DNA from 2 places in the Shinella sp. BE166 genome. Region 2 is predicted to be linked to the other one. Evidence: predicted binding sites of a transcription regulator. Region 2 holds the regulator's gene; the other holds the start of a gene.

Region 1 (15,290 bases), on a different contig from region 2:
TCGCCGGCGCCGGAACGCTTGCGGCCGAATCCGCCGCGACCGCCGTCGTCACGATCCTGCTTTTCCGGCTCGGAGGCGCGGATCCACTCGCCGTCCTCGTCGCGGGTCTTCAGCACGCGCGGCTTGTCGGCGCGGTCGTCGCCCGGGCGGCCACGGGCCGATCCCCCCTTGCGATCGGGATCGAATTTCTTCGCCGTGCGGGTCGGCGCGCCATCGGCGGTGCGGCCGTAGCGCTTGGTCTTCGGCGCACCTTCCGGCCGTTCGCGCGGCTCGCGCTTCACGCTTTCAGCGGTCTCCGCCTTCTTTTCGGCAACCGGACGGGCGCCTGGCGCCATCCAGACATTGGACTTGCGCGCACGCACGGCGGGCTCGCGCTTCGGCTTGCCTTCGAAACGATCGTCGGTGCGGTCGCGAGGGCCGCCGCGCGGCTTCTCGCCGAAGCGGTCGTCGCGCTTGGTGTCGAGGCGGGCGCGGGCCTTTTCGCGGCGGTCTTCCGGCTTGTCGCGGCGGCCGGCGGGCTTTTCGCCCCAGGCGGGCTGCGCGGCCTCGCGGGCCTTGGCGGCCGGCTTCTCATCCGCATCGTCAACCGCATGGTCGAAGAGCGGCGCATCGAAATTCGCCTTGGCTTCCTCGATGAGTCGGGGGCCGAGCTGGTCGCGCAGCGTGCGGCCGCGGATTTCCTGGGCGTGGCCTTCCGGCAGTTCGCCGAGCTGGAACGGGCCATAAGAGATGCGGATCAGGCGGTTCACGTCGAGGCCGAGCGCGCCGAGCACGTTCTTGATCTCGCGGTTCTTGCCTTCGCGAAGGCCCATGGTGATCCAGACGTTGGTGCCCTGCACCTTGTCGAGCGTCGCGTCGATCGCGCCATAGAGCACGCCGTCGACGGCGAGGCCTTCCTTCAGCTTGTCGAGGTCGGCCTGCTCGATCTTGCCGTGGGCGCGCACGCGGTAGCGGCGCAGCCAGCCGGTCGTCGGCAGTTCCAGCATGCGGGCAAGGCCGCCGTCATTGGTCAGCAGCAGCAGGCCTTCGGTGTTGATGTCGAGGCGGCCGATGGACATGACGCGCGGCAGGTCTTCGGGCAGGTTGTCGAAGACCGTCGGGCGGCCTTCCGGGTCGGCATTGGTGGTCACCAGGCCCGCCGGCTTGTGATAGAGCCAGAGGCGCGTGCGCTCGATGCCGCGGATCGGCATGCCGTCGACCTCGATGCGGTCGGCGAAGGTGGCGTTGAGCACCGGCGTGTCCAGCACCTTGCCGTTCACGCTGACGCGGCCTTCCATAATCATGCGCTCGATATCGCGGCGCGAGGCAACGCCGGCGCGGGCGAGCAGCTTGGAAATGCGCTCGGGCGCAAGGTCGGCGCTTGCCGCGGCGGCTGGCGCGGCCTTTGCGGGCTTCGCGTCACGGGCCGGCTTTGCATCACGCGCGGGTTTTCCGTCACGCGGCGCGGATTTGCCGGCGAAGGGTTTGCCGCCCGGCTTCTTGCCTGCCGGCTTGCCGGCGGCAGAGTATGGCTTGCCCTCGCCGGCCGATGCGGCGGCACGGGGCTTGCGGTCACGGCCCGCGGGCTTGTCACCCGGCCGTTTTGGCTTGTCTTTAAATGTCATTTGTGCTGCCTGCGTTTTGGCGTGTCCTATCAGGTCACACGCCCCGGGTTAAGAGGAATTCGTGCCGCTCATGACAAATCGCTTCATGGAGATCGCGCTGGCCGAGGCGCGTGCGGCAGGAGAAAGGGGCGAAGTGCCGGTCGGCGCCGTGCTGGTGCTCGACGGCGCGGTCGTCGCGCAGTCCGGCAACCGCACGCGGGCGGAGAGCGATGTCACCGCCCATGCCGAGGTCGCCGTCATCCGCGAGGCCTCCCGCAAGCTCGGCCAAGAGCGGCTGACGGGCGCCGATCTCTACGTGACGCTCGAACCCTGCACGCTCTGCGCCGCCGCCATTTCCTTCGCCCGCATCCGCCGGCTCTACTACGGTGCGGAGGACCCGAAGGGCGGCGCGGTGGACAATGGCGTGCGCTTCTTCGCCCAGCCGACCTGCCACCACGCGCCGGATGTCTATTCCGGCATCGGCGGCCTGGAAGCGGCGGAAATCCTCAAGGATTTTTTTGCGGAGCGGCGCTGATCAGCCTTCAGCGAACTGTTTAAGCTTGTCGCCACTCAGCCGGTAGCGGACCCATTCCGACTGCGGCTCGGCGCCGATCGCGTCATAGACGCGGATGGCCGGGGTGTTCCAGTCGAGCACGCTCCATTCGAAACGGCCGCAGCCTTCCTCGATCGCGGTACGTGCGAGGTGGCGCAGCAGCATCTTTCCGACGCCGGCGCCGCGGTGATCGGGCGTCACATAGAGATCTTCGAGATAGAGACCGTTCTTCGCCTGCCAGGTGGAATAGGACAGGAACCAGACGGCGGAACCCGCTGGCTCGCCCGCCTCCGTCTCGCAAATCACCGCGCGGGTGACGGAGCCTTCGCCGAACAGCGAGGAGGCAATCGTCTCCTCGGTCGCCGCAACCTCGTGCAGCGCCTTTTCATAATCGGCAAGTTCGCGGATGAAACGCAGGATGGTGCCGGCGTCGCTGACCGACGCCGGACGAATTCTGTAAGTCGTCATCGGCTTAGAAGGGCCACCAGGCGGAACCGCTCTGCTTGGCCGCCTTCGCTTCCTTCTTGCGGCGGCGCTCCTTGGTGCGCTCCGGCTCGCCGAGATCGGCCGAAGCCTCTTCCGGAAGGCGGCGATAATCGACCGGCGGATCGCTCAGGTAACGGCGCTTGTCGGAATAGGCGCCCATCTGCAGCCGGCGCGCATCGCGATAGGCAGCGGTCTGTTCAGCGGCGGAAAGCTTGCGGTTCGTCGTGCTCTGCGCGGCGAGCGGCGAGCGGTAGTTCCCGTCGTCGCTGTTGGCCGCAGCCTCGGTGCGCAGACGCTCGCGCATCTCCTCGGGGCTTTCGATCCACTCGGGATTGTCCTTGCTGGAGACGGACTGCTGCGGCGTGGTCAGGGCGACCTCGTCCTTCGGCACCACGAGGCCACCGCGCGGCTGGTAGCGGATGTTCTTCTTTTCCGCGTCGTCGGGCCGGAGCGTCACCGCGTTGCCGATATCATCCACCAGCTGCTCGCCGGCGGTCTTGCCGGTGCCGTAGGTCGGCCCCATGCAGCCGGTCAGCAGGAGGCTTCCACCGAGGAGGCCGATCAAGCCGGTACGCAGCCGAATATTTCGCGTCATTCCCATGAATACCCTTCCAGCAGAGCCGGCGCCCAAAGCCCGAACACGGCAATAGATCGCCGTGCCATGGCGGAAAAATCCGACCATTTTCAGGCAGCAATACCGGATGAAGACCGCAAGCGCAATTCATCCGGAATATTGACGGCCGGAAAGCCCCGGCCGTCAACAATGCTGTGCCTTATGCTGCGCGGCGAAAACCGATCTCGCGCAGCGCCGCCGCGTCGCGGGCTGAGACGTCCGGATAGTCCGGATCGGTGCCGACATCCGTGGTGATGCGCCAGGAGCGCGCGCACTTCCTGCCCTCGGCAAGCTGCGGCTCGACAGAGACCTTGGCGACGTCCTGAAGACGGAAGGCCGCGGCCGGGCCTTCGCCGGCAACCAGCGTGATGGCCGAGGTGATGCAGATTTCCGCAAAGTCCTGACCTTCGAGGGCTGCGAGCAGCTCCGGATCGTCGATGTGCACGACCGGGGCTGCCTCCAGCGAGGCGCCGATGCGCTTCTCGCGGCGTTCGATCTCCAGCGCGCCGATGACCACCGAACGCACGGCGCGGATCTTCTCCCACTTGGCTTCGAGCGCGTCGTTGCGCCATTCGGCCGGCACCACCGGGAACTGTTCCAGATGCACCGAAACGGCATCCGGCTTCAACGACAGCCACGCTTCCTCCGTGGTGAAGGGCAGCATGGGGGCGAGCCAGGTGACGAGGCACTCGAACAGCTTGCGGATGACCGCAAGCGAGGCGCGGCGCTTCAGCGAGGACGGGGCGTCGCAGTAGAGCGCATCCTTGCGGACGTCGAAGTAGAAGGCCGAGAGCTCGACATTCGAGAAGTCGATGAGCGAACGGGCGATCTTCTTGAAGTCGAAGGCGTCGTAGCCTTCGCGCACGACGGCGTCGAGCTCTGAGAGCCGGTGCAGCATGAGCTTTTCGAGCTCCGGCATGTCGGCATAGGCGATCTCCTCGCCCGTGTCGTGCGCCAGCGTGCCCAGCATCCAGCGCACGGTGTTGCGCAGCTTCCGGTAAGCGTCGATGTTGGTCTGGATGATCGTCTTGCCGAGGCGCTGGTCTTCCCAGTAGTCGGTCGTCATCACCCAGAGGCGCAGGATATCGGCGCCCGATTCCTTCATCACATCCTGCGGCGAGACGACGTTGCCCTTGGACTTCGACATCTTCTCGCCCTTCTCGTCCATGGTGAAACCATGGGTGATGACGGCGTTGTAGGGCGCACGGCCACGGGTCGCCGCCGATTCCAGCAGCGAGGAATGGAACCAGCCGCGATGCTGGTCGGAACCTTCCAGATAGACGTCCGCCGGCCATTTCAGGTCGGGACGGTCTTCCAGCGTGAAGGTGTGCGTCGAGCCCGAGTCGAACCAGACGTCGAGGATGTCCATAACCTGCACCCACTTGGCCGGGTCGTGGTCATTGCCGAGGAAACGCTCTTTGGCGCCTTCGGCAAACCACGCGTCGGCACCTTCCTGCTCGAAGGCTTCGAGGATGCGGGCATTGACGGCCTCGTCGATCAGCACTTCGCCCTTCTCGTCGGCGAAGACGGCGATCGGGACGCCCCAGGCGCGCTGACGCGACAGCACCCAGTCCGGACGGCCTTCGATCATCGCACGCAGGCGGTTCTGGCCGGCGGCGGGCACGAAACGCGTGTCGTCGATGGCGTTCAGCGAACGCGAGCGCAGCGTGGTGCCGTCGCCCAGTTCCTTGTCCATGTAGACGAACCATTGCGGCGTGTTGCGGAAGATGACCGGCTTCTTGGAACGCCAGGAATGCGGATAGGAGTGCTTGATGCGGCCGCGGGCAAACAGGTTGCTGGCGGCGATCAGCGCCTTGATGACGCGCTCGTTGGCGTCGCCCTTCTTGCCGTTGTCGTCCATGACGCGGGCGCCGTCGAAACCGGGGGCGTCGGCGGTGTAGAAGCCGGCATCGTCCACGGTGAACGGGATCTTCGACGAGATGCCGCGCGCCTCAAGGGCACGAGCCGCTGCCGTCCAGGCGTCAAAGTCCTCGCGGCCGTGGCCGGGTGCGGTGTGCACGAAACCGGTGCCGGCATCGTCGGTGACGTGATCGCCATCGAGCAGCGGCACCTTGAAGTCATAGCCGAGGGCGGCCAGCGGATGGGCGCAGACGACCGCCTCCAGTTCTTCCGGCGCGATGTCGCGGAGGAACTTGAAGGTGAGCTTTGCCTTGGCCGCCGATTCATCGGCAAGACGCGTGGCGAAGATCAGCTTTTCGCCCGGCTGCGGGCCGAAATCGTTCTGCGCGCTTTCCACCTCGTAGAGACCGTAGGGATAGCGCGACGAGAAGGCGATGCCGCGGTTGCCGGGGATCGTCCAGGGCGTGGTGGTCCAAATGACGACGGAATTGCCGAGCAGGTCGGCCGGACCTTCAGTCACCGGGAACTTCACCCAGATCGCATCGCTCTCGACATCGGCATATTCGACTTCGGCTTCGGCCAGCGCCGTGCGCTCGACGACCGACCACATGACGGGCTTGGAGCCGCGGTAGAGCTGGCCGCTCTTGGCGATCTTCAGGAGTTCGCCGGCGATGCGGGCTTCCGCGTGGAAGTTCATCGTCGTGTAGGGGTTGTCGAAGTCGCCCTCGATGCCGAGGCGCTTGAACTCTTCCGCCTGGATCTTGATCCAGCCGGCAGCGAAGTCGCGGCATTCCTGGCGGAATTCGTTGACCGGAACCTCGTCCTTGTTCTTGCCCTTCTCGCGGTACTTTTCCTCGATCTTCCATTCGATCGGAAGGCCGTGGCAGTCCCAGCCGGGCACGTAGTTCGAGTCATAGCCGCGCATCTGGAAGGAGCGGGTGATGACGTCCTTGAGGATCTTGTTCAGCGCGTGGCCGATATGGATGTTGCCGTTGGCATAGGGGGGGCCATCGTGCAGCACGAATTTCTCGCGGCCGGCGGCGGAGGCGCGCAGCTTTTTGTAGAGACCCATCTTCTGCCAGCGGGCCACCGTTTCCGGCTCCTTCGTCGGCAGGCCGGCGCGCATCGGAAAATCCGTCTGCGGCAGGTAGAGGGTGGGCGAATAATCGACTTTTTCGGGCGTATCGGTCATGGATGTGGCTATCGTCTTTTTTTCGCGCGCGTTTGCGCATGCGGGGATATTGTCAGGCTCCGACGGCGGGGCGCTTTTCGAAAACGCCCAAAATCCCGGACCTTCCGGCCTCGCTCAGAGCGCGCGGAAGGCCGGGCCACTAATTCGCAGATCGATGGTCAGCCGGTTGAGCATCATGCGCGCGGTATTACGGCCTTTTCGCCATTTTGAAAAGACGCCAGAGTCGTTTGTTCCTAGAAACAGATGCGCCGGTCGATCGGCCCCAGCGGCGTGACGCCGGAAAGCAGCGCGCGCGCCTCCTCCTCGTCGCGCTTCATCTGGATGACGAGCGGGTCGAGGCCGTCGAATTTCAGCTCGTCGCGCAGGTGGCCGAAGAAGGAGACGGCGGAGACTTCGCCGTAGAGATCGCCGGAGAAATCGAACAGGAAGGTTTCGAGCAGCGGCACACCATTCGACGTGACCGTCGGGCGGCGGCCGTAGCTGGCGACGCCGTCGTGCAGGCTTCCGTCGGGGCGGCGGAAGCGCACGGCGTAGATGCCGTTGCGCAGTTCCACTTCCGGGGGAAGCTGCATGTTGGCGGTCGGGTAGCCGAGCGTGCGGCCGAGCTTCTTGCCGCCGATGACCTCCGCCTCGACCGTGTAGCGGTAGCCGAGCTGACCGGCCGCTTCCACGACCGCACCCTCGCCAAGCAGGGCACGGGTGAAGCTCGACGAGATGACCGAGGCGTTCTCGTCGCGGAAGGCATCGACCAGCGTCACACCGAAGCCGTTGTCCTGGCCGGCGGCCATCAGGAAGGCCGGGCCGCCCTCCCTGCCCTTGCCGAAATGGAAATCGAAGCCGGTGACGACTTCGGAGGCGTGCAGCCAGTCGATGAGCACCGAGCGGATGAAATCATGCGCCGACATTTCGGAAAAGCCGCGATCGAACGGATATTCGATGACCGCGGAAAAACCCATGCCCTCCAGGATGCGCGCCTTCAGCGGCGCCGGCGTCAGGCGGAAGACCGGGCGCTCGGGGCGGAAGACGGTGCGGGGATGCGGCTCGAAGGTCAGCACGAGGGCCGGGATGCCGCGGTCGCTCGCGAGGTCGAGCGCGCGTTGCAGCACGGCCTGGTGGCCGCGGTGCACGCCGTCGAAATTGCCGATGGCGATGACGCCGCCGCGCAGGTGTTCCGGCAGCGGCTCTCTGGTTTCGTTCCTGTGAAATACCGTCATGACGACCGTCTCCGTCACTGCAGCCGGGGCATCCACCATTTGGGGTGGGAACCTTCGCGCGTCAGGAAAGCCGCGAGCTTCGCCTCGTCGGTGCGGCCCGCTTCGACATATTCCTGCGCATGGATGCCGCCGGAAATATAGAGCACATCGAGGCCGAAGGCTTCCGCGCCGCGCACGTCCGTCGGCATGCCGTCGCCGACCGCGATCACGCGCGACAGGTCGAAGTCGCCGCGGACGTCCTTCGCCTCGGCGATCGATTTCTCGTAGATCGGCCGGTGCGGCTTGCCGGCGATCAGGCTGGTGCAGCCGAGCTCCTCGTAGAATTTCGCCAGCGCCCCGGCACATTGGATGAGCCGGTGGCCGCGCTCGACGACGAGGTCCGGATTGGCACAGATGAAGGGCAGCTTTTTCGCGGCGAGCCTTTCCAGCTCCTCGCGATAGTCCTCGACGGTCTCCGTCTCGTCGCTGCGCAGGCCCGCGCAGACCACGATGCCGGCCTCGTCAAGGCCAACGGTCTCGACGCCGAGGCCGTCGAGCAGCGGCAGGTCCTTTTCGGCGCCGATGAAATAGACCTTCTTCGGGCCTTCGGCGATCAGCGCGCGGGTGACGTCGCCGGAGGTGACGATGCGATCATAGGAATCGTCGGCGACGCCGAGGCCGCGGATCTGCACCTTGACGCCCGGATGCGGGCGCGGCGAATTGGTGATGAGCACGACGGTGAGGCCGGCGGCGCGGGCGTCCGCGAGCGCTTCCGAGGCGTAAGAGAAAGCTTCGACGCCATTGTGCAGGACGCCCCAGACGTCGCAAAGCACCACGTCATATTGCGAAGCGATGTCGCGGAAGGATTGGATGCGTTCAGCCATCAGGTAGTCCTGTTCGAAATCGAGCCCGGCTGACATTGCAAAGCGAGGCCAAGAAAACAAGCCTCTCCACACAATTTTGCCCCATCAACAGGCAAACTGCCGGAAATTCATGGCCCTGACTTGATGGCGTGCGATTTCACTCCCATCTGCCGGCTGCGGTAACCATCCGGGGCAAAATAATTTCCAGGCGTCGTCCTTGACTCGAAAAGCGCCGGCGCCTATCTCCGGGCCGCTAGCACTCCTAACCAGTGAGTGCTAACATCCATCCATCGGGTCCATACCGGGATCCGCAATGTCATTCGATCGAGGGATAAGACAATGGCAAGCACCACCTTCCGCCCGCTTCACGATCGCGTCGTCGTACGTCGCGTCGAATCCGAAGCCAAGACCAAGGGCGGCATCATCATTCCGGACACCGCCAAGGAAAAGCCGCAGGAAGGCGAAATCGTCGCCGTCGGTTCCGGCGCCCGTGACGATTCCGGCAAGGTCGTTCCGCTGGACGTCAAGGCTGGCGACCGCGTTCTGTTCGGCAAGTGGTCGGGCACCGAAGTCAAGCTCGACGGCGAAGACCTTCTGATCATGAAGGAAGCCGACATCATGGGCATCATCGGCTGATCTAGCCGTTCATCCCCTTCCGAAATTCGCTGATACCTCTTTCAGGAGTTCACACAATGGCAGCCAAAGAAGTCAAGTTCGGCCGCACCGCGCGCGAAAAGATGCTGCGCGGCGTCGACATTCTCGCAGACGCAGTCAAGGTAACGCTCGGCCCGAAGGGTCGTAACGTTGTTATCGACAAGTCCTTCGGCGCACCGCGCATCACCAAGGACGGCGTTTCCGTCGCCAAGGAAATCGAACTGGAAGACAAGTTCGAGAACATGGGCGCCCAACTCGTTCGCGAAGTCGCTTCCAAGACCAACGACATCGCCGGCGACGGCACGACGACGGCAACCGTTCTTGCCCAGGCCATCGTTCGCGAAGGCAACAAGGCTGTTGCAGCCGGCATGAACCCGATGGACCTGAAGCGCGGCATCGATCTCGCCGTTGCTGAAGTCGTCAAGGATCTCCAGGCCAAGGCCAAGAAGATCAACACCTCGGAAGAAGTCGCCCAGGTCGGCACGATCTCCGCAAACGGCGACAAGCAGGTCGGTCTCGACATTGCCGAAGCCATGCAGAAGGTTGGCAACGAAGGCGTCATCACGGTTGAAGAAGCCAAGACCGCCGAAACCGAACTCGAAGTCGTCGAAGGCATGCAGTTCGACCGCGGCTACCTGTCGCCCTACTTCGTGACCAACCCGGAAAAGATGGTCGCCGACCTCGAAGACGCTTTCATTCTCCTGCACGAGAAGAAGCTTTCGAACCTCCAGGCGATGCTCCCGGTTCTCGAAGCCGTCGTCCAGACCGGCAAGCCGCTCGTCATCATCGCTGAAGACGTCGAAGGCGAAGCCCTCGCAACGCTCGTCGTCAACAAGCTGCGTGGTGGCCTCAAGATCGCTGCCGTCAAGGCTCCGGGCTTCGGCGACCGCCGCAAGGCCATGCTCGAAGACATCGCCATCCTGTCGGGCGGCACCGTGATCTCGGAAGACCTCGGCATCAAGCTCGAAAACGTCACGCTCGACATGCTCGGCCGTGCGAAGAAGGTCTCGATCACCAAGGAAAACACGACGATCGTCGACGGTGCCGGCCAGAAGTCGGAAATCGAAGGCCGCGTCGCGCAGATCAAGGCCCAGATCGAAGAAACCACCTCCGACTACGACCGCGAGAAGCTGCAGGAACGTCTTGCCAAGCTCGCTGGTGGCGTTGCCGTGATCCGCGTCGGCGGCTCGACGGAAGTCGAAGTGAAGGAAAAGAAGGACCGCATCGACGACGCCCTCAACGCGACGCGCGCTGCCGTTCAGGAAGGCATCGTACCGGGCGGCGGCGTTGCCCTGCTGCGCTCCTCCGTCAAGATCACCTCCAAGGGTGAAAACGACGACCAGGAAGCCGGCATCAACATCGTTCGCAAGGCGCTGCAGTCCCTCGTTCGCCAGATCGCGGAAAACGCTGGTGACGAAGCTTCGATCGTTGTCGGCAAGATCCTCGACAAGAACGAAGACAACTACGGCTACAACGCCCAGACCGGCGAATATGGCGACCTGATCGCACTCGGCATCGTCGACCCGGTCAAGGTTGTCCGCACGGCTCTGCAGAACGCAGCTTCGGTTGCCTCGCTGCTGATCACGACGGAAGCCATGATCGCCGAACTGCCGAAGAAGGATGCACCGGGCGGTATGCCTGGCGGCATGGGCGGCATGGGCGGCATGGACATGATGTGATAGGCGCAAGCCTATCGCAGCGTGACCATCAAGCTTCGCCCATGCACTAAAGTTGGTTCAGCGCGTCAAGCGCGCTGAACTGGCGGCATGGACATGATGTAAGACCCTTCGGGTCCTACATCTGAGCCAACCGGTTCAGTTCGGAAAGGGCGGTCTTCGGGCCGCCCTTTTTGTTTTTCCGGCAAAGCGGCGCATTTCAAAGAGGTTCACCGGACTGCATCGTTTCCGTGAAAAGAATTTTTCCGTTTGTACAATAATTCTCAAAAAGCCGTTGCTGGCATCAAAAAACCAATTATAAAGACGCCCCAAGTGAACTGTAAGATTCACCCGGGGTACAGGTGCTGGTTTTGGACAGGAACATGTCGATAAACCGCGCAGCCAGTTCTCCCTGAAATATATTGATAGAACCGCCGGAAGACTTGAAAGAAGGGTCAGCGGCGGTTTTCACGCGTACGTCGGATCCGATACGCATAGCAGGATCCGGACGAAGTTCAGTACATGGGAAAGTGGTTCGGCGGACTTCGAGGGTTGTCGCCGGCGCTCTCTTTTAACGTGTCGCGTGCCCGAAACGGGGCGTGACATGTCGGCCAAATTCGAGCAACTGCCTGAGGTCGTAGGTGTTCAAGATAATCAAGACTGATCTCTCGTCGCCCTTTCTTCCGGGCTCGATGGGGTTCGACGAGACGGACAACGAACTGCTGACGCAATATTGCGTGACGGAGCGCTGGACCGGCGATCTTTCCAACGGCCTCTTCACGCTTGGCGACAAGGCGATGCAGGCGCATGGCCTGCCGCAGCGCGCCTGCGGGCTGTTGAACCTCATCCGCTGCTACGAGCCGCTCGACCGCGCGCGCGTGCTCGAACTCTTCGAGCAGGCGGCCTCCTCATCCTCGTCCTTCTGCTTCTCAACGACCATTCACCTCGACGGCGCGCCGCGCCAGCCGGTGTTCTGCGTTGGGGAATCGACGGGCCTGGAGGAGAAATACGCCGGCACGATCATCGGCGTCTTCATCTTCCCCCGCTTCCAGATCGACCTCGCCGGCCGCCGCTTCAAGCGGCAATAGGCCGCTTCAGGCGGCCTTGCTGGCCTCGACGCTGGTACGGATGCTTTCCACCGGCATCGGGCGACCCAGGAAATAGCCCTGCGCCTCGTCGCAACCCTCGTCGAGCAGGATGGCAAGCTGGTTGCTCGTCTCCACGCCCTCCGCCAGGACCGGCACGCGCAGCGTCTGGCCGAGCGCCAGGATGGCGCGGATGATGGCCTTGGCCTCCGGGCTTGCCTCCACCTCGCTCATGAAGCTGCGGTCAAGCTTGATCTTGTCGAAGGGGAAGGCGCGCAGCGTTTCCAGCGACGAATAGCCGGTGCCGAAATCGTCGATGGCGATGGTGACGCCGAAGGCCTTGATGCGGCGCAGCGTCTGGAGCGCCCGCTCCTTGTCGGCGATGATGGTCGATTCGGTGATTTCGAGCTCCAGCCGGCGGGGGTTGAGGCCCGTTTCCAGGAGCACCCGGTGCACGAGGTCCGCGACATCGGCATTTCCAAGCTGGATCGGCGACAGGTTGACGGCGATCTTGTGGTCGTTGTTCCATGTTGCAGCCTCGCGGCATGCCTCGCGCAGAACCCATTCACCGATCGGCAGGATGGCGCCGCACTCCTCGGCAATCGGGATGAAATCGCCCGGAGGGATCTTGCCGCGCAGCGGATGGTGCCAGCGCAGCAGCACCTCGTAGCCGATCGTCTCGCCGGAGGTAACAGCTTTCTGGACCTGGTAGTGCAGTTGCAGTTCTTTGCGCTCCACGGCCTGCCAGAGGTCGTTGGCGATGAGGCGGCGGCTGCGGGCGGCCTCGTCCATCGAGACCTCGTAGAAGCAGACCGTCTGGGTCAGCGCATCCTTGGCGCGGTACATGGCAAGGTCGGCATTGTTGATGAGCGCTTCGACCGTGTCGGCATCCTGCGGGTAGATCGCGACGCCAAGGCTGGCGCCCGGCTTGATATCGTAGCCGTCGATGCGGATCTCTGCGTTAAGGCAGTTCTCCAGACGCTGGATGAAGTCGGTGAGGTCAGCCACGTCCGAAAAACGCTTGGCGGCGGCGAATTCGTCCCCGCCGAAGCGGGCGACCGTCTCGTCGGCCTCCAGGCAGGCCTGCATGCGCTTCGACAGCGTGGTGAGCACTTCGTCGCCCGCCGCGTGGCCGCGCGTGTCGTTGATTTCCTTGAACTTGTCGAGGTCGATGCCGATTGCTGCGACCTTGCCGCCGGAGAGGCGGGCGGCATCGAGGTCGGCTTCGAGACGGTTGTTGAAGCTCGCACGGTTCGGCAGGCCGGTCAGTCCATCGTGGCGGGCGAGGAAGGAGATCTGCTCCTCGGAGCGCAGGCGCTCGGAAATGTCCTCATAGGTCGCAACCCAGGCGCCGTCAGGCAGCGTGCGGTAGCGTAGTTGCACCGAGGTGCCGTTCGGTAGCTTCTCGACCATCGCGCCGCCGTCGTTCGCGAGAATCGCAGCGCGGCGACGCGCATAGACGTCCCGTGCCTTCGCCTGGCGCACATCCGGATCGGCAAACAGGTGGGTGACGCCCTGGTCGACGATCTCGCGCAGCGTCATGCCGGGCTGGATGCGGCCTTCCGGGAAGCCGAAGATCTCGCTGTAGCGCTTGTTGGCGATGAGCAGGCGTTCGTCCTTGTCGAACAGGCAGAGGCCCTGCGACATGTTTTCGAGCGCGAGGTCGAGGTTCTTCGTCACGGCAGCGAGCCGGTCGGCGTCGGCCTTTTCCTTCGTGACGTCCTTGGTAATCTTGGCGTAGCCGACGAGTACGCCGCCGGCATCGTAAATCGGATCGATGACGACATTCGCCCAGAAGCGGCCGCCGTCCTTCTTGTAGCGCCAGCCCTCGCTCTCGTATTTGCCTTCCGCGCGCGCAAGCGCCAGCGCGCGCTCGGGCAGGCCGGCCGCGCGGTCCTCCTCGCTGTAGAAATGCGAGAAGTGCTGACCGACGATCTCATGGGCCTTGTAGCCCTTGCTGCGCTCGGCGCCCGCGTTCCAGTTGGCGACCCGGCCTTCCGGGTCGAGCATGTAGATGGCGTAATCCTTGACGCCCTGCACGAGCATGGCGAACTGGCGTGTGCTCTCGCTGGCGGCAAGCTCCGACTGCCTGGCGAAGACGGCGGCCGTCAGCCCTGCGAAGAGCAACGAGAAGGCGACGACGGCAATCAGCGGCACCATCAGGCTGGTGGAGATCAGCGTGTCGTCGCTGACCGGCATCAGGCCCGGCTCGATCATCACGGCCGCCATTGCGGTGAAATGGAGCGAGACGACGCCGAGCGCCATCAGCACGGTGGCAAGGGCGCGACCCCGTGCGCCAAGCTGCGGGCGCATGCAGACGTCGAGCGCCAGCATGCCGAAGAGACCGGCGCAGACGACGGAGGCCGCTACATAGACACTGTCCCAGACGATGCGGCCCGGAAGCTCAAGCGCCGACATGCCGATATAGTGCATGGAGGTGATGCCCGCGCCGAGCAGCAGGCCGCCCGCCACGACCGCGCTGCGACCGGGAATGTAGCTTGCGAGCGCCAGCCCGATCGTCGTGACGACGATCGCGACGGCCAGCGACAGCAGCGTCGGCTCCATGTCGAAGCCCATGGCGACGCCGGGATCGTAGGCCAGCATGGCGATGAAGTGGGTGGCCCAGATGCCGAAGCCGCTCGATGTGCCGGCGGCACCGAGCCAGAGGCCGCGCGCCTTCCCGTCGGAGACCTGTGCCCTTTGCGTCAGCGAGACCGCGACATAGCAGGACAGGAAGCATATGAACGCCGCCAGCAGCACGAGGCGGAGGTCGTGCTCGACGGCAATGCAGGTCAGGATACGAAGCATGAAGGGGCACCGGAGTGGGAGCGAAGTGGCCCCACTCAGCCGGAGAACCCTAAAAAATCAGTGAATTCAGAAAGCTTAACGCCGAACCGCTATATTTCGCATCAGTTCATACTTAACAAAGATCAAAACAGTACAACTGTTTCATTCAGCGACGAAAATGCAGCTCAACCTTCGGGCTATACACCTTTCAGAGCGTCAGGGCCTTGAGGTCCGTCGCTGGGTCCTCCAGTGCTTCCCGCGCGGGCGTGCGGCCCATCTCGATCAGCTTCTTGCCGACCACATAGGCCTTCGCATCGTTGACCGCGTCCACCGCGATCAGCCGGCCTTCGCGGAAATACCAGACGGAGACGCTGCCTTCGCGCTGTCCGGGGCGCACGAACGTATCGTCGAAGCCCATGCAGAAGCCGGCGATCTGCAATTTCACGTCATACTGGTCGGACCAGAACCAGGGTTTCGGCTCATAGGGCGCATCGCCGCCGGCGATGACGGCAGCCGCCGCTTCCGCCTGGTCGACGGCATTCTGCACGGATTCCAGCCGCACGCGATTACCCTCGAAGGGCAGAACGGCACAGTCGCCCATGGCGAAGATCGCGGGATCGGACGTGCGGGCATGGGCATCGACAACGATGCCGTTAGTGACCTCGAGGCCCGCATCGCGCGCGAGCCCATCATTCGCCGCCACGCCGATGCCGGCGATCACCATGTCGACCGGCAGCACGAAGCCGTCGGAGAGTTCCGCGCCGGT
Region 2 (15,290 bases):
GTTCTTGGCGCGCAGATCCCCTTCCTGCTTGCCGATCCGATCGACCGGCTGGTCGCCCAGCATCTCGTCGACCAGCTCGACGAAGCCGGCTACCTGCAAGGCAGCACCGCCGAGACGGCGCTCAGGCTCGGCAAGCCAGTGGCCGAGGTCGACCGTGTGCTCTACAGGCTCCAGGAGCTCGATCCGCCCGGCGTCTTCGCCCGCTCGCTCAGCGAATGCCTCGCCATCCAGCTGCGCGCCCGCGACCGCTTCGATCCGGCCATGGCGACGCTCATCGACAATCTCGAACTTCTCGCCCGGCGCGATTTCGCGACGCTGAAGAAGCTGTGCGGCGTCAACGAGGAAGACCTGCTCGACATGCTAGCGGAGATCCGCAAGCTCGACCCGAAGCCCGGCACGCGCTACGAGACGAGCGCTTCGGAGGCCGTGGTGCCGGATATCGTCGTGCGCGCAGCACCTGACGGCACCTGGCATGTCGAACTCAATGCCGACACCCTGCCGCGCGTGCTCGTCAACCGGGAATACTACGCCGCCGTCTCCAGCCGCACGAGCCGCGACAGCGAGGACCAGGGTTTCCTCAACGAATGCCTGCAGACGGCCAACTGGCTGACGCGCAGCCTCGACCAGCGCGCCCGCACCATCATGAAGGTGGCGACCGAGATCGTGCGCCAGCAGGACGCCTTCCTGATGCACGGCGTCGACCACCTGCGGCCGTTGAACCTGAAGACGATCGCCGAGGCGATCAAGATGCACGAATCGACGGTGAGCCGCGTCACCTCGAACAAGTTCATGCTGACGCCGCGCGGCCTGTTCGAGCTCAAATATTTCTTCACCGTGTCGATCGGCTCGGCCGAGGGCGGCGATTCGCATTCGGCCGAGAGCGTGCGCCACCGCATCCGCACGATGATTGCCCAGGAGCAGCCGGATGCCGTGCTGTCGGACGACGACATCGTCGACGTGCTGCGCAAGGGCGGCGTCGATCTCGCCCGCCGCACGGTCGCGAAATATCGCGAGGCGATGAACATCCCCTCCTCCGTGCAGCGCCGGCGCGAAAAACGGGCGCATGCGAAAGCGGCCGCCTCCTGAAACAAAGCCGGGAGAACCGGCGTTTCAGGACATGAGAAGTTAAGAATGCCTGAATCCGCCAATTGACTTCGCAGCTGGAACGGGCTAATGCGCGGCCCAATTCTGAAGAGAAGAAGGCCGGAATTCCAGATATATCCCCACTTTTCTGCCGTATGCGAGGCAAATTGCATCGCCTGCGTGAAACGCTTGGAACGTGGGTAAGGTTGGAATAGACTGTTGCGCGCAAATCACGAACGAGAGGAAACCTCCATGAGTGTGCGTGTATCCGGTAAACATATGGAAATCGGCGAAACTTTCCGTCAACGCATTGAAGACCAGGTCGGAGAGGCCGTAACCAAATATTTCGACGGAGGATATTCGAGCCAGGTCACCGTAGAGAAAGCGGGATCGCGGTATAGCGCCGACTGCAAGATCCACCTTGATACGGGAATGGCCTTGCAGGCGAATGGCGAAGCAAACGATCCCCTGGTGGCCTTCCAATCGGCTTCCGAACGGATCGAGAAACGCCTGCGCCGCTACAAGCGCAAACTCAAGGCACACCACAACGGCAATGGTCACGATGCCTTTGCAGAAGTGGCCTACACGGTGATGGATTCGGTCCCCGACGAAGAGGATGAACTTCCCGAGGACTACGCGCCGACCATCGTCGCGGAAAGCACGAAGAAACTGAGGACGATGTCCGTCGCAAGCGCCGTCATGGCGCTCGACATGACCGACGAACCGGTTCTTCTCTTCCGCAGCGCCGGATCGGAGCAGCTCAATATCGTCTACCGACGCAACGACGGAAATATTGGCTGGATCGATGCAGCCAATATCAAAGGCTGAGTGACGGGAGCGTGGTGCCGGAAAACGGCACCACGTTTCTTCAACCCCTTCACCCGCCTCACGAGGACAAAAGCATGGCATTGGCAGGTTTGCTGCAGCAAAGTGCGATTATTCCGGCGATGAAGGCCAATTCCAAGAAGCAGCTGCTTCAGGAACTGGCGACAAAAGCGGCAAAGATCACCGGGATTCCGGAGCGCGAGATCTTCGACGTCATTCTTCAGCGCGAGCGACTGGGCTCCACCGGCGTGGGCAATGGCATCGCCATCCCGCACGGCAAGCTGAAGGAGCTTTCGCAGATCACCGGCCTCTTCGCGAGGCTCGAGACCCCTGTGGACTTCGAGGCGTTGGACGACCAGCCGGTCGACCTCGTCTTCCTGCTTCTGGCCCCGGAAGGTGCCGGTGCGGACCATCTGAAGGCGCTGTCGCGCATCGCCCGCGTGCTGCGCGACCCGGCGATGGTGGCGAAGCTGCGCGCCTCCGACAGCGAGAGCGCCATCTACGCGTGCCTGAGCGAGGAACAGGCGTCGAACGCCGCCTGAACGATCTTCATCAATTCGCATAAAAAAACCGGCGGTTTTGCGACCGCCGGTTTTTCTTTTTGCGAAAGGGAACGATCAGGCCTGGGCGGCACTGGTCTCGCCTGCGGGCGCCTTGGGGCCGCCCTTGGAGACGCCGACCATGGCGGGGCGCAGCACGCGCTCGCCGATGACGAAACCGGCCTGCACGACCTGCACGACCGTGTTGTTGGCAATCTCCGGGTTCGGCACCTCGAACATCGCCTGGTGGAAGTTCGGATCGAACTTCTCGCCGACCGGTTCGAGCTTGCGCACGCCGTGGCGTTCGAGGGCTGCGAGCATGGAGCGCTCGGTCATCTCGACGCCTTCCACCAACGCCTTGAAGCCGGCATCGCCGCTTTCCAGCGCATCGGCCGGAATGGCGTCCAGCGCGCGGCGCAGGTTGTCGGACACGGCCAGCATGTCACGCGCAAAACCGGCGACGGAATAGGATTTTGCATCCTTCACGTCGCGCTCGGTGCGGCGGCGCAGGTTGTCCATCTCGGCGGCGAGGCGGAGATACCGGTCCCTGAGGTCGGCATTTTCCGTGCGCAGCGCGTCCACCGGATCTGGCTCCGCCGGGGCATCGGCCTCGATGGTCAGCTCTTCCAGGGCGGACGCTTCTGCGGTGACGTTGTCTTCTACCGCTTCGTCAGGTCCGTGTTTCTTGTTCTCGTCGGTCATGACGTACTCCGAATTGTATTTTAAGGTTTGCGCCCGATATCGAGCTTTGAGCCCGAAAAATCAAGGGCCGATGGCCGGATTGCCGGGGTTCAGCGCGAAAGCCGCGACATGAGCTGGGCCGTATAGTCCACCATCGGCACGATACGGGAATAGTTGAGCCGCGTTGGTCCGATGACGCCGACGGCGCCGACGATCTTTTCCTCGCTGTCGCGATAGGGCGCGACGATGAGCGAGGAGCCGGACAGCGAGAAGAGCTTGTTTTCCGAGCCGATGAAGATGCGCACGCCCGGGCCGGTCTCGGCCAGGTTGAGAAGCTCGATCAGACCGTCCTTGCGCTCCAGGTCGTCGAAGAGCATGCGCAGGCGATCGATATCTTCTGCGCCTGCAAGCCCTTCGAGCAGGTTCGCCCGGCCGCGCACGATGAGCCGTGTCGGCTTGCCCTCGTCGAAACCGCCGGACCAGACCATCAGCCCGCGCTCGACGAGGTCCTGCGACAGCTTGTCGAGCTCGACGCTGATCTCGCCGCGCAGGCGCTCCAGTTGCGCGCGCGCCTCGACCAGCGTGTTGCCGGCGAGATGGGCGTTGAGGAAATTGGCGGCCTCGGTGAGCTGCGAGCCGGTGACGCCCGCCGGCAGCTCGATGATGCGGTTTTCCACCTGGTCGTGATCGCCGACGAGCACGACGAGCGCCTTGGTCGGCTCCAGCCGGATGAACTCGACATGCTTGAGCACGGCGTCGTTCTTGGTGGTGATGACGAGGCCCGCGCCGCGCGACATGCCGGACAGCGCCTGGCTCGCCTCATTCATCAGGGTCTCGACGGCCGAATGTTTCTGGCCGTGCGGGCGCACATGGCGCTCGATCGAGGCGCGATCCTCCGCCGAAATATTGCCCACCTGCATGAAGGCATCGACGAAAAAGCGCAGACCCAGCTGCGTTGGCAGGCGCCCGGCGCTGATATGCGGCGAGTAGATAAGGCCGAGTTCTTCCAGGTCGCTCATCACATTGCGCACGGAGGCGGGCGAGAGCGACATCGGCAGGATGCGCGACAGGTTGCGCGAGCCGAGCGGCTCGCCGCTTTCCAGATAGCTTTCGACGATGCGACGGAAGATCTCACCCGAACGCTCGTCGAGCGCCGCCTGACTTTCAGGACCCGGAGATCTATTCAAAACCATCTTCTCGCTGCAAACCCTGTTATCCGACTGGAATATAGTGATTTCGCGGGTAAGCGCAAAACGGATTTTCCCTGGCGTCGCGGCATCGGCATTCCCTCGCCTGACGAACTGGTCTAAAGCACTTCCCACATATCTCAATGAGGAGTTCGCAATGCGGCCGTCCGGCAGAAAAACCGATCAGATGCGCAAGGTTTCCTTCGAGCGCAACATCTCCAAACATGCCGAAGGCTCCTGTCTCGTCAAGTTCGGCGACACGCATGTGCTCGTCACCGCCAGCCTGGAAGACAAGACGCCGCCGTGGCTGCGCAACAGCGGCAAGGGCTGGGTGACGGCCGAATACGGCATGCTGCCGCGCGCCACCGGCGACCGCATGCGCCGCGAAGCCGCCGCCGGCAAGCAGGGCGGCCGCACGCAGGAAATCCAGCGCCTCATCGGCCGGTCGCTGCGCGCCATCGTCGATCTCGAAGCGCTCGGCGAACGCCAGATCACCGTCGACTGCGACGTCATCCAGGCAGACGGCGGCACCCGCACCGCCTCCATCACCGGCGCCTTCATCGCGCTGCACGACTGCCTGAAGTGGATGGAAGCGCGCAACATGATCAAGGTCGAGAAGGTCCTGAAGGACCATGTCGCCGCGATCTCCTGCGGCATCTTCGCCGCTCAGTCGGTGATCGACCTCGATTATCTCGAGGATTCCGCCGCTGAGACGGATGCCAACTTCGTCATGACCGGCTCCGGCGGCATCGTCGAGATCCAGGGCACCGCCGAGGGCAAGCCGTTCACGGAAGAGGAATTCTCCTCCCTGATGGTGCTCGCCCGCAACGGCATTGCCGAACTGGTCGAGATGCAGAAGCAGGCGATCGCCTGAGATAGGTTTGCCCATGGCCGCCGCGCTCGAAGGGATACTCGAAACCGCGCTTTACGCGGACGACCTCGACGCGGCGGAAGCCTTTTACGGCGGCCTGCTGGGGCTGGAAAAGATCACGCGGCAGGCGAACCGCCACGTCTTCTTCCGCTGCGGCCCCGGCGTTCTGCTGATCTTCAATCCGCAGGAGACCGTCGTGCCGCCACCAGCCCATGCCTTTCCCGTGCCGGTGCACGGGGCGACGGGGCCTGGCCATGTCTGCTTCCGCGTTCCCGGGCCGGAGCTTGATTTCTGGGTGGAAAAGCTCGTAGAAGCCGGCATCACCATCGAAGCGGACTTCTGTTGGCCGAACGGCGCCCGCTCCATCTATTTCCGCGACCCCGCCGGCAACAGCCTCGAATGTGCCGAGCCCGGCCTCTGGAACATCGCTTAGGACCCTTATGCGCAAGCTCGACACCAAGACGATCGTCGTCGCCAGCCACAATGCGGGAAAGATCCGCGAGATCGAGGACCTGATCGGCCCCTTCGGCTTCTCCGCCAAGTCGGCCGCCGAATTGAACTTCGAGGAGCCGGACGAGACCGGCACGACCTTCGAGGAAAACGCGACAATCAAGGCCCTCGCCTCGGCCAAGGCCTCCGGCCTGCCCGCCCTTTCGGATGATTCCGGCCTCGTGGTCGATGCGCTCGACGGCGCGCCAGGCGTCTACACGGCGAACTGGGCGGAGACGGCGAACGGCACGCGCGACTTCGCCATGGCCATGGAGAAGGTGGAGAAGGCGCTGGCCGAAAAGGGCGTGAGCGAAGCCAAGGACCGCACGGCGCGTTTCGTCTCCGTGCTCTGCCTTGCCTGGCCGGACGGCCATACGGAACTCTTCCGCGGCGAGGTCGAAGGCCAGGTCGTCTGGCCACCGCGCGGGACGCAGGGTTTCGGTTATGACCCGGTCTTCCAGCCCGAGGGTTACGAGACGACCTTCGGCGAGATGAGCGCTGAGCAAAAACATGGCTGGAAGCCGGGTGACGCGGCAGCGCTGTCGCACCGCGCCCGCGCCTTCAAGATCTTCGTCGAAACCTGCCTGACGGCCTGAGGCGGGATGACGGCGGTGCCCCTCGACATCAGGCAGAGCTTTGGGCCGGACCTCGCCGAGCCCGGCTTCGGCATCTATGTGCACTGGCCGTTCTGTGCCGCCAAATGCCCCTATTGCGACTTCAACAGCCATGTGCGCCACCAGCCGGTCGACCAGCCGCGCTTCGTGCAGGCTTTTCTCACGGAAATGGCGACGATGCGCCGCCTCACCGGCTCACGCACGGTCACCAGCATCTTCATGGGCGGCGGCACGCCCTCGCTGATGGCGCCCGAGACGGTCGACGCGATCCTCAACGGCATCGCCCGCCACTGGCATGTGCCTGACGGCATCGAGATCACCATGGAGGCCAACCCGTCGAGCGTCGAGGCCGAACGTTTTCGCGGCTATCGGGCTGCCGGCGTCAACCGCGTCTCGCTCGGCGTGCAGGCGCTGAACGACCGGGATCTGAAATTCCTCGGCCGGCTGCATGACGTCGCCGATGCGCTGAAGGCGATCCGGCTGGCGCGCGACATCTTCCCGCGCATGTCTTTCGACCTCATCTATGCCCGCCCGAACCAGACGGTGGAGGAATGGGACCGCGAGCTCAAGGAGGCGGTCTCCTACGCCGTCGACCATCTCTCGCTCTACCAGCTCACGATCGAGGAGGGCACGCCCTTCTACGGCCTGCACAAGGCCGGCAAGCTTATCGTGCCGGACGGCGAACAGTCCGCCGTGCTTTACGAGGCGACGCAGGAGATCACCGAGCGCGAGGGCATGCCGGCCTACGAGGTCTCCAACCATGCCCGCCCCGGCTCCGAAAGCCGCCATAACCTCACCTACTGGCGTTATGGCGACTATGTCGGCATTGGCCCCGGCGCGCATGGGCGCCTGACGACCAGCGGTTCGAAGATCGCGACCGCGACGGAACGCAAGCCGGAAGGCTGGCTGTCCCTGGTCGAGGCCGGGGGCCACGGCATGGTCGACCAGGAATTGCTGGAGCGCGAGGCACAGTCGGACGAGCTGCTGCTGATGGGCCTGCGCCTGAAGGAGGGTGTTGACCTCGCCCGCTGGCAGAGCCTTTCCGGCCGCGACCTGGACCCGGACCGCGAACAGTTCCTCATCGAACACGGTTTCATCGAGCGGCTCGGCAATTCGCGGCTGCGCTGTACGCCGGCCGGCATGCTGATCCTCGACGCCGTCGTTGCCGATCTCGCCTGCTGATCAGAGCAATTCCAGCAAAAGTGCGCAGCGGTTTTGCGTCCGGAATTGCGTAAAAACAATGAGCTAGAGCGTTTTCGCGATTCGAAGAGAAGCGGAAACGCTCTAGCTTCCGGCATCCGAGCCGAGCGGCCGGCGCTTTTCCATGAAGAACCGAAAGAGACGTCCGTCGATCGCCGCAAGGCCGACGGCGATCAGCGCCATGCCGGCAAAGTGTTTTGGCGCCAGCATCTCGCCCAGCACCAGCGCGCCGAGCAGGATGGCGCTGACCGGAATCAGGAAGGTGACGAGCATCAGGTTCGTGGCGCCCGCCGTCGCGAGGATGCGGAAGAAGATGACATAGGCGAGTGCTGTGGCGAGGAAGGCGAGGCCGAACAGCGCCATCCAGGCTTCCGCCGAGGGCATGGCGAGCGTCCATGGCCGGTCGACGATCAAGGCGACCGGCAGCATCAGAGCCGCCGAGGTGGTGACCTGCCCGGCGGCCGGCAGCAGCGGCGGCAGGCCCATCCGGCGGAAGCGGCGCCCGAAAATGCCGGCGATCGAATAGGAGACGGCGCCGCCGAGCACGGCGAGCTGTGCCAGCACGTTCGTGCCGAGATCGGACAGCACCGAGGGGCCGATCATCAGGGCCACGCCCGCAAAACCCACCAGCACGCCGATGAGCCGGCTACCGGTCATCTTCTCGTCCTGCGTCAGCAGATGGGCGGCGATCACCGCGAAGAGCGGGGTCGTGGCGTTGAGGATCGAGGCGAGGCCGCTCGCAATATGCGTCTGGCCCCAGACGATCAGCGAAAAAGGGATGATGTTGTTGAGCACGCCCATGCCGAGAAAGGCGAGCCAGACTTCACGGCTCTTCGGAATGGCATGGCCGGAGAGCCGCACGATCGTCCAGAGCGCTATTGCCGCAAGCGCCACGCGCAGCGCGACGATGGTGAGCGTCGGCAGTTCGCGCACGAGGATGCCGTTGAACAGGAACGAGCCGCCCCAGAGCAGCGACAGGGCGATGAGCAAGGCCCATTCGCGGGCGGACATTTGATGGCTAGCCATGGCGGCCTCCTACGGGATTTTTTCTAAACCGAACGATGGGACCGAGTGCAAGAACTCGGCAGTTGCGCTATCATTCCGGTTATTTCCCTTTGGTACAAACGATCATATTTCGACAATTCAGCGAGGAAAACTAAACCATGAGCGGCCGTCTTCCCTCCCTGTCCGGCCTGCGCGCCTTCGAGGCGGCAGCGCGCCACCTGAGCGTGACGCTTGCCGCCGGCGAGCTCAACGTGACGCCCGGCGCCGTGAGCCTGCAGATCCGCGACCTCGAACAAGCGCTCGGCGTGCAGCTCTTCGAGCGGCGGCCGCGGCGGCTTTCGCTGACGGAGGATGGTGAGGGTTATTTCAAGGCGATGCGCTCGGCCTTCCGGCTGATGCGCGAGGCGACTGACGAGCTTCTCGCCCGCGCGCGTCCGGCGACGCTCTCGATCAGCTGTACGCCGACCTTCGCCGCCCAATGGCTCGTGCCGCGGCTGCCGCATTTCGAAGAACGATTTCCCGGTCTCGACATCCGCATCAGCGCCTCGAACCGCCTGGTCGATTTCGTGCGCGACGGGGTCGATATCGCGATCCGGCACGGGTTCGGCCGTTACGAGGGCCTCGTCAGCGAACGGCTGCTCGACGACAACCTCGTGCCCGTCATCGCGCCTGCGCTGCGCGAAACCCTGCCGCTCGACGAGCCCGCCGATCTCGCCAACCATATATTGATCCACGACGTGCACCGGCAGGACTGGCGGCTCTGGCTGGAGGCGATGGGGGTCACCGGCATCGACGCGATGCGCGGCCCCGTCTTCACCGACAGCAATGGCGCGATCGAGGCGGCCAAGGCGGGCGACGGGGTGGCGCTGGTGCGGCTTTCGCTGGTGGCCCGGGAAATCCAGGAGCGGCGGCTGGTCGCGCCCTTCTCGCGCGGCGTGTCGACGGGGCTTGCCTATTACATCGTCTATCCGCCGGGCGCGCTCGACCGGCCGGCCGTCACGGCGCTGCGCCAATGGCTGACCGACGAGGCACGGGCCGTGCGCGGAAGCTGACGCGCGGCGTCAATCCGGAAAGGTTTCCATCTGTTGCAGGTAGGGCGTGAAGCCCGCCCGCGCATAGGTGGCCTGCGCCTTCGCATGGTCGTTCGTATCGGTGTGCAGCCAGATACGCCGCGTCACCTTCCGCCACGCCGCCTTGAGCGCCGTATCCAGCAGGAATGGGCCGAGCCGCCGGCCATAGGCCGCCGGAAAGAGGCCGAAATGCACGAGTTCGATGTCCTGCTCGTTGGCGGCGTCGAATTCGCAGAGGCCGACTGGTTGCCCCTCCTCGCGCAGCACGAAGATGATCGTCGATGGGGCGGACAGGAGTTGCGCCAAGGCATCCTGCGGCATGCGCAGGCGCTGGTCCCAGGTCAACGGATCGCCGATAGCGCGATAGAGCGACAGATAGTCCTCTAGCGAAAGGCGCTCTGCGCGGACTTCCAGATTAGCGCCTGGGGCCGGTAGCGCCGGCCGGTCCGCTGGCGGCGTGCAAAGTTCCATATAGGTGACGAGCAGGTCCATGCCGGCGGTCTCATCCGTTCTGCCAAAAGCAGAACGCCGTGCGCGACCCGGAGGACGGCACAGCGTTCAGAGATGTCGAAGGGGCGTGAAGAACGCCCTATTCGTTGATCAGGCGCTTCAGGAGCTCGATCTCGTGGCTGAGCTTGGTGTCACCCGAGATCAGTTCCTCGATCTTGCGCACGGCGTGCAGCACGGTCGTGTGGTCGCGACCGCCGAAGCGGCGGCCGATCTCCGGGAAGGAGCGCGGCGTCAGCGTCTTGGACAGATACATGGCGATCTGGCGCGGCTTGACGATGACGCGCGTGCGGCGGTTCGAGACCAGTTCCTGGCGCGAGACATTGTAGTGTTTCGCCACCACGCGCTGGATGTCCTCGATGCGCACGCGGCGCGGTTCGCCGGCGGCGACAAGATGGCCGAGCAGTTCGTCGACGCGCTCGATCGTCAGGTTCGGCTCGAAGGAGCGACGGAAGAGCAGCTGGTTGAAGGCGCCTTCCAGCTCGCGGCCGCTGGCCGTGATGTTGCGCGCGACGTGGCTGAGGATCTCGACCGGAATATCGAGCGACTGGTCTTCCTGCTGGGCGGCCGCAAGGCGGCGCTTGAGGATTTCCAGGCGCATTTCGTAATCCGGCGCTTCCATTTCGATGGCGACGCCGCCCTGAAGACGCGAGCGAACCCGCGGATCGAGCGATTCCAACTCCCAGGGCGCGCGGTCGGCAGCCACCACGACCTGCTTGGCGGAATCGAGCAGCATGTTGAGCAGGTGGCAGAACTCGTTCTGGATCGAATTGCCCTGCAGGAACTGCATGTCGTCGATGATCAGGAGATCGATGTTGCGCAGCGTTTCCTTCAGCGACAGCGCGTCGTTGTCGCGGATGGCAGTCGCGAAGCGCCACATGAAATATTCGGCCGTCAGGTAGACGACGCGCGGATTGCGGGCGCTGGACAGCGCGCCGAGCGCGATCGCCTGGAGAAGGTGCGTCTTGCCGAGGCCGACGCTCGAATGCACGAAGAGCGGGTTGAAGCGCACGGCACCGGCGCCGGCTTCCGCGATCGTGCGGGCTGCGGCAAGGGCGACGCGGTTCGAGGTGCCCTCGACGAAGGCATCGAACGTATAACGCTGGTCGAGCGGCGAGCCGAAGAGCGGACCGGAATGCTGGCGCGGCTGGGCCGCGGCGGCAACGGAAGCGGCCGCACTGGCGACAGGCTGCGGGCCACCGGCCGGACGGCGCGACGACTGTACCTGCGGCGCGGGCTCGACGGCAATGGCCTCATCGACGGAACCCGGGCGAACGCCACGGGTCGCGGTGCGCACCAGGATCTCCACCTTGAGGATTTCGGCATCCTCCTGCTGGAACAGGCTGGTGATGAGATCGAGATAACGATTGTTGATCCACGACTTCAGGAACGTCGTCGGCACCGAAAGGCGCACCACGCTCTTGGAAACGGAATGGATCTTCAACCGGCCGAACCAGCTCGCGAAGACGTCCGGACCAACCTGCGCTTTGAGGCGCGCACTGACCCGTTCGAAAATCGCGTCCTGCTTCATATCGGATGGAACCCCCGCCGCCTGCACCCCTTCTGGTGGGAGCGCCTTTAGTGCATTTTCCCCGTTTGCGAATGCACCAGCTGTTCTGGTGGCCGTATTCACCTGCATCTTGCCGCCTTTCATGCTCAATTCGCCACGTCGGCATTCCTGCCGGCGCCTTTCATGTTTGCCATCTCCCGGCCGTGCCGAGCCAATCGCCCGGTCCGGGATCTGGTGCCCCGATTGAACCGGCCCCCTGCTCCGGCACAATCCTGTTTCCCAAACACAATTCAGGTCGGCACGATCCGGTGTCATACCCGATCCCGCGTTCCCGTCTGTGGCCTCGCCGTGCGCCCCCTCGTAGAGCGTCCAGCGGGCATGCCCTCCTCATCGGCAGCCGTCCTCACAGCTGCAACCGGCACAATCAATAGTCGCAAATACTCACTGCCAGAGTGCCAGGGGCACCTGGGGCAAGCGTTGCCGGTTTGATGATTTTACGAAGCGGAGCCGCTCCGTCACAGGGAACAAACAACCACCGCTGCCTTGTGAGACAGTCTTGTCGGCGATCATTTTCAGGCTTGTTTCCGTGCCCCCTGTGGAAAGCATTTAGGCAGGATCAGGTAGCAAGATCAATCACGAATTTTACGCAAAATTAAGGGGCGGGCGTTGACTCGCAGAGGGCTTCCTGACTCGGAATCAGCTTTCCCGTGGAGAATCTGTTAGGAATCAATGGCTTTGTTTTCGGGTTGTTTTCGGAAGGGCTGGAAAACGAAAAAAATAAAAATTCGCTTGACTCAAATTGCTGTCAAACTCCCGCAACGAAAGGGGGAGTAAGACCACCCAACCTCCCGCAAGTAACTGAATTTAAAGGAATTTTTTCGTCACTGTTTTGACAAGATCGAGCCTTGCACATTAACCATAGCAGGGTCGAAAAACCAAAGAAAAAGCCCGGTGCAAGCACCGGGCTTTTTCTAATATTGCATAGCTCGACGGGTCGATCAGGCCGACATCGTCTTTACGCGGCTCGCCAGACGCGAAACCTTGCGGGATGCTGTGTTGGAATGGAGCACCCCGCGGGTCGCGGCGCGCATCAGTTCCGGCTGGGCTGCCTTGAGGGCGGCGGCGGCCTGAACCTGGTCACCGGAGGCGATTGCCTCCTCGACCTTGCGGATGAAGTTGCGGACGCGCGAGCGGCGCGACTTGTTGACTGCGGTGCGCGCGGCGATCTTGCGGGTCGCCTTCTTTGCCGAGGTTGTATTGGCCATCTATGCCTCTCTTCAGAAATCTGACACAAACTCCGCCCTCGCCGTGCCGGGTCACTGCGACCTGTCATCAAAGCAATTCGGGAGCAATATCGGAAAACCTCAGAATTCGGCTTTCCAAACTGTGGGCGGCGTATAGCTGGAAACCGCGAAGACGTCAACGCGGATTCTGCAAGAAACGCCGGATCGCCCGATCAGCGGTGCTTGAACGCCGGCTTGCGCTTCTCCATGAAGGCCGCCATGCCCTCCTTCTGGTCCTCCGTTGCGAAGAGCGCGTGGAACAGCCGGCGCTCCGCGCGCATGCCTTCCGACAGCACCGTCTCATAGGCGCGGCTGACGGCCTCCTTGGCGATCATGACCGAGGGCAGCGAGAAGCTGGCGATCTTTTCCGCAGCGGCGAGCGCCTCCTCCAGAAGCTTCTCCGGCGCCACCACGCGGGCGACCAGGCCGGAGCGTTCGGCTTCCGCGGCATCCATCAGCCGGCCCGTCAGGCAGAGGTCCATCGCCTTCGCCTTGCCGATCGCGCGCGTCAGCCGCTGCGTGCCACCCATGCCGGGAATGACGGCAAGCGTGATTTCCGGCTGGCCGAACTTTGCCGTCTCCGAGGCGATGATGAAGTCGCACATCATGGCGAGCTCGCAGCCGCCGCCGAGCGCGAAGCCGCTGACGGCAGCGATCATCGGCTTGCGGCAACCGGCCACATCGTCCCAGCCGGCGGCGAGATCGGCCAGCACGGCCTCCGCAAAGCCGTAGGGCTGCATTTCCTTGATGTCCGCGCCGGCGGCGAAGGCCTTTTCCGAGCCGGTGATGACGATCGCGCCGATGCCTTCATCCGCCTCGAAGCCGGCGAGCACGCCCTTCAGCTCGCCGAGCAACTGGCTGTTCAGCGCGTTCAGCGCCTGCGGCCGGTTGAGCGTGATGAGGCCGACGCGCCCGCGCGTCTCCACCAGCAGGGTTTCGTAAGCCATGTCTCTCTCCTCTTATTGTATTATGATTTATTTCTGTCGCGCAACGCCGGACGGAAAACCGCTGCACACTTTTCCTGGCGTTGCTTTATTTCTGGCAGGCCGCGCAGTGGAAGGTCGACCGGCCGCTCTGCACGATGCGGCCGATAGTGCCTGTGCAGCCGGGGGTGCGGCAAGGCTCCTTCTCGCGGTCGTAAACGGAGAAGGAATGCTGGAAGTAACCGAGCGAGCCATCGGCACGGATATGGTCGCGCAGGGTGGAACCGCCGGCCGCGATCGCATCGGCGATCACCTCGCGGATCGCCTGCGTCAGCACGACGAGTTCCTTCTTCGGCTTGCCCGCCGCCGTCACCAGCGAACCGGCGAGCCGCTCCGGCGAAAGATGCGCGCGCCACAGCGCCTCGCAGACATAGATATTGCCGAGGCCGGCAATGTTCTTCTGGTCGAGCAGCGCCGCCTTCAGCGGCGTCTGGCGGCCGCGGAATTTTGCCGCGATATAATCGGCGTCCAGCGTGTTGCCGGTCGGCTCGGCGCCGAGATCGCGGAAGAAGGCATGGGCGGAAAGGTTTTCCCGGCGGGCGAGGTCCATGAAGCCGAAACGGCGCGGGTCGTTGTAGACGACGCGTCGCTCGCCCTCCGGCGTTTCCAGATGGAAGACGACGTGGTCGTGGCGCACATCCTTGCTGCGCGGCATGTGGAAATCGCCGGGCGCGTCCGTCTCCAGCGCCGGCCCCTCCACCCGGAACGAGCCGGACATGCCGAGATGGGCGATCACCACGTCGCCGCCGTCAAGGTCGATCAGCAGATATTTGGCACGCCGGCCGAGCGAGACGACGCGGCGATCCTTCAGCGCCTCGGAAAAGGCCGGCGGGAAGGGAAAGCGCAGATCCGGACGGCGCAGTTCCGCCTGGCGGATCAGTGCCCCTTCCATGACGGGCGCTAGACCGCGCCTCACCGTTTCCACTTCCGGCAATTCCGGCATATCTGTCTCCTTCGACTTAACCTTGAGCGCATTTGCCGCGGCCCGGCATTTCCCTCTCGGCAATCTATGTCCTATATACCCGGCAAAGCGGCGGACGCGGTGTTCAGATAGCGCGGCCCTTGCCAATTCGCTATGGTCTTTGCGGCAATTCGGCTGCGACAGACCGCCCATGGAGACGACGATGACGGAACAGCGCACATCCGCGGACGGCGGCATGGAAACCTCCTACGGCTTCCGCCAGGTGGCCGAAGGTGAAAAGCAGGCGCTGGTCAACGACGTCTTCCACAAGGTCGCCAAGCGCTACGACATCATGAACGACGTCATGTCCGCCGGCCTGCACCGGGCCTGGAAGGACGCGATGATCGCGAGCCTGAACCCGCGCAAGAATTCCTCTTACAAAGTGCTCGACGTTGCCGGCGGCACGGGCGACATCGCGTTCCGCATCGTGGAAGCCTCCGACCGCCTCGCGCACGCGACCGTGCTCGACATCAACGGCTCAA

The links. The regulator HrcA, encoded in region 2, represses chaperone genes, less so after heat shock. The targets are predictions, from matches to a motif close to GTTAGCACTCNCNNNNNGNGAGTGCTAAC.
Region 1: groES (co-chaperone GroES) is a predicted target of HrcA. The motif match lies at 8,596-8,624, and genes of this name have one in related genera.

Annotation. Positions count from the first base shown of each region.
Region 1 covers NZ_JBPEHL010000014.1:139,765-155,054, reverse strand. The annotation lists gene J2Y63_RS27200 (pseudouridine synthase) at 1-1,604, opposite strand, end outside; gene J2Y63_RS27195 (nucleoside deaminase) at 1,675-2,118, shown strand; gene J2Y63_RS27190 (GNAT family N-acetyltransferase) at 2,119-2,604, opposite strand; gene J2Y63_RS27185 (hypothetical protein) at 2,609-3,223, opposite strand; gene ileS (isoleucine--tRNA ligase) at 3,396-6,287, opposite strand; gene J2Y63_RS27175 (bifunctional riboflavin kinase/FAD synthetase) at 6,521-7,501, opposite strand; gene J2Y63_RS27170 (TIGR01459 family HAD-type hydrolase) at 7,516-8,364, opposite strand; gene groES (co-chaperone GroES) at 8,683-8,979, shown strand; gene groL (chaperonin GroEL) at 9,036-10,676, shown strand; gene J2Y63_RS27155 (hypothetical protein) at 11,294-11,740, shown strand; gene J2Y63_RS27150 (bifunctional diguanylate cyclase/phosphodiesterase) at 11,747-14,545, opposite strand; gene J2Y63_RS27145 (NAD(P)/FAD-dependent oxidoreductase) at 14,733-15,290, opposite strand, start outside.
Region 2 covers NZ_JBPEHL010000005.1:196,984-212,273, forward strand. The annotation lists gene rpoN (RNA polymerase factor sigma-54) at 1-1,086, shown strand, start outside; gene hpf (ribosome hibernation-promoting factor, HPF/YfiA family) at 1,336-1,911, shown strand; gene ptsN (PTS IIA-like nitrogen regulatory protein PtsN) at 1,986-2,450, shown strand; gene grpE (nucleotide exchange factor GrpE) at 2,526-3,149, opposite strand; gene hrcA (heat-inducible transcriptional repressor HrcA) at 3,239-4,315, opposite strand; gene rph (ribonuclease PH) at 4,473-5,189, shown strand; gene J2Y63_RS15000 (VOC family protein) at 5,203-5,619, shown strand; gene rdgB (RdgB/HAM1 family non-canonical purine NTP pyrophosphatase) at 5,627-6,271, shown strand; gene hemW (radical SAM family heme chaperone HemW) at 6,278-7,471, shown strand; gene J2Y63_RS15015 (DMT family transporter) at 7,574-8,515, opposite strand; gene gcvA (transcriptional regulator GcvA) at 8,653-9,546, shown strand; gene J2Y63_RS15025 (GNAT family N-acetyltransferase) at 9,556-10,056, opposite strand; gene dnaA (chromosomal replication initiator protein DnaA) at 10,154-11,602, opposite strand; gene rpsT (30S ribosomal protein S20) at 12,580-12,846, opposite strand; gene J2Y63_RS15040 (enoyl-CoA hydratase) at 13,038-13,811, opposite strand; gene mutM (bifunctional DNA-formamidopyrimidine glycosylase/DNA-(apurinic or apyrimidinic site) lyase) at 13,897-14,790, opposite strand; gene ubiE (bifunctional demethylmenaquinone methyltransferase/2-methoxy-6-polyprenyl-1,4-benzoquinol methylase UbiE) at 14,972-15,290, shown strand, end outside.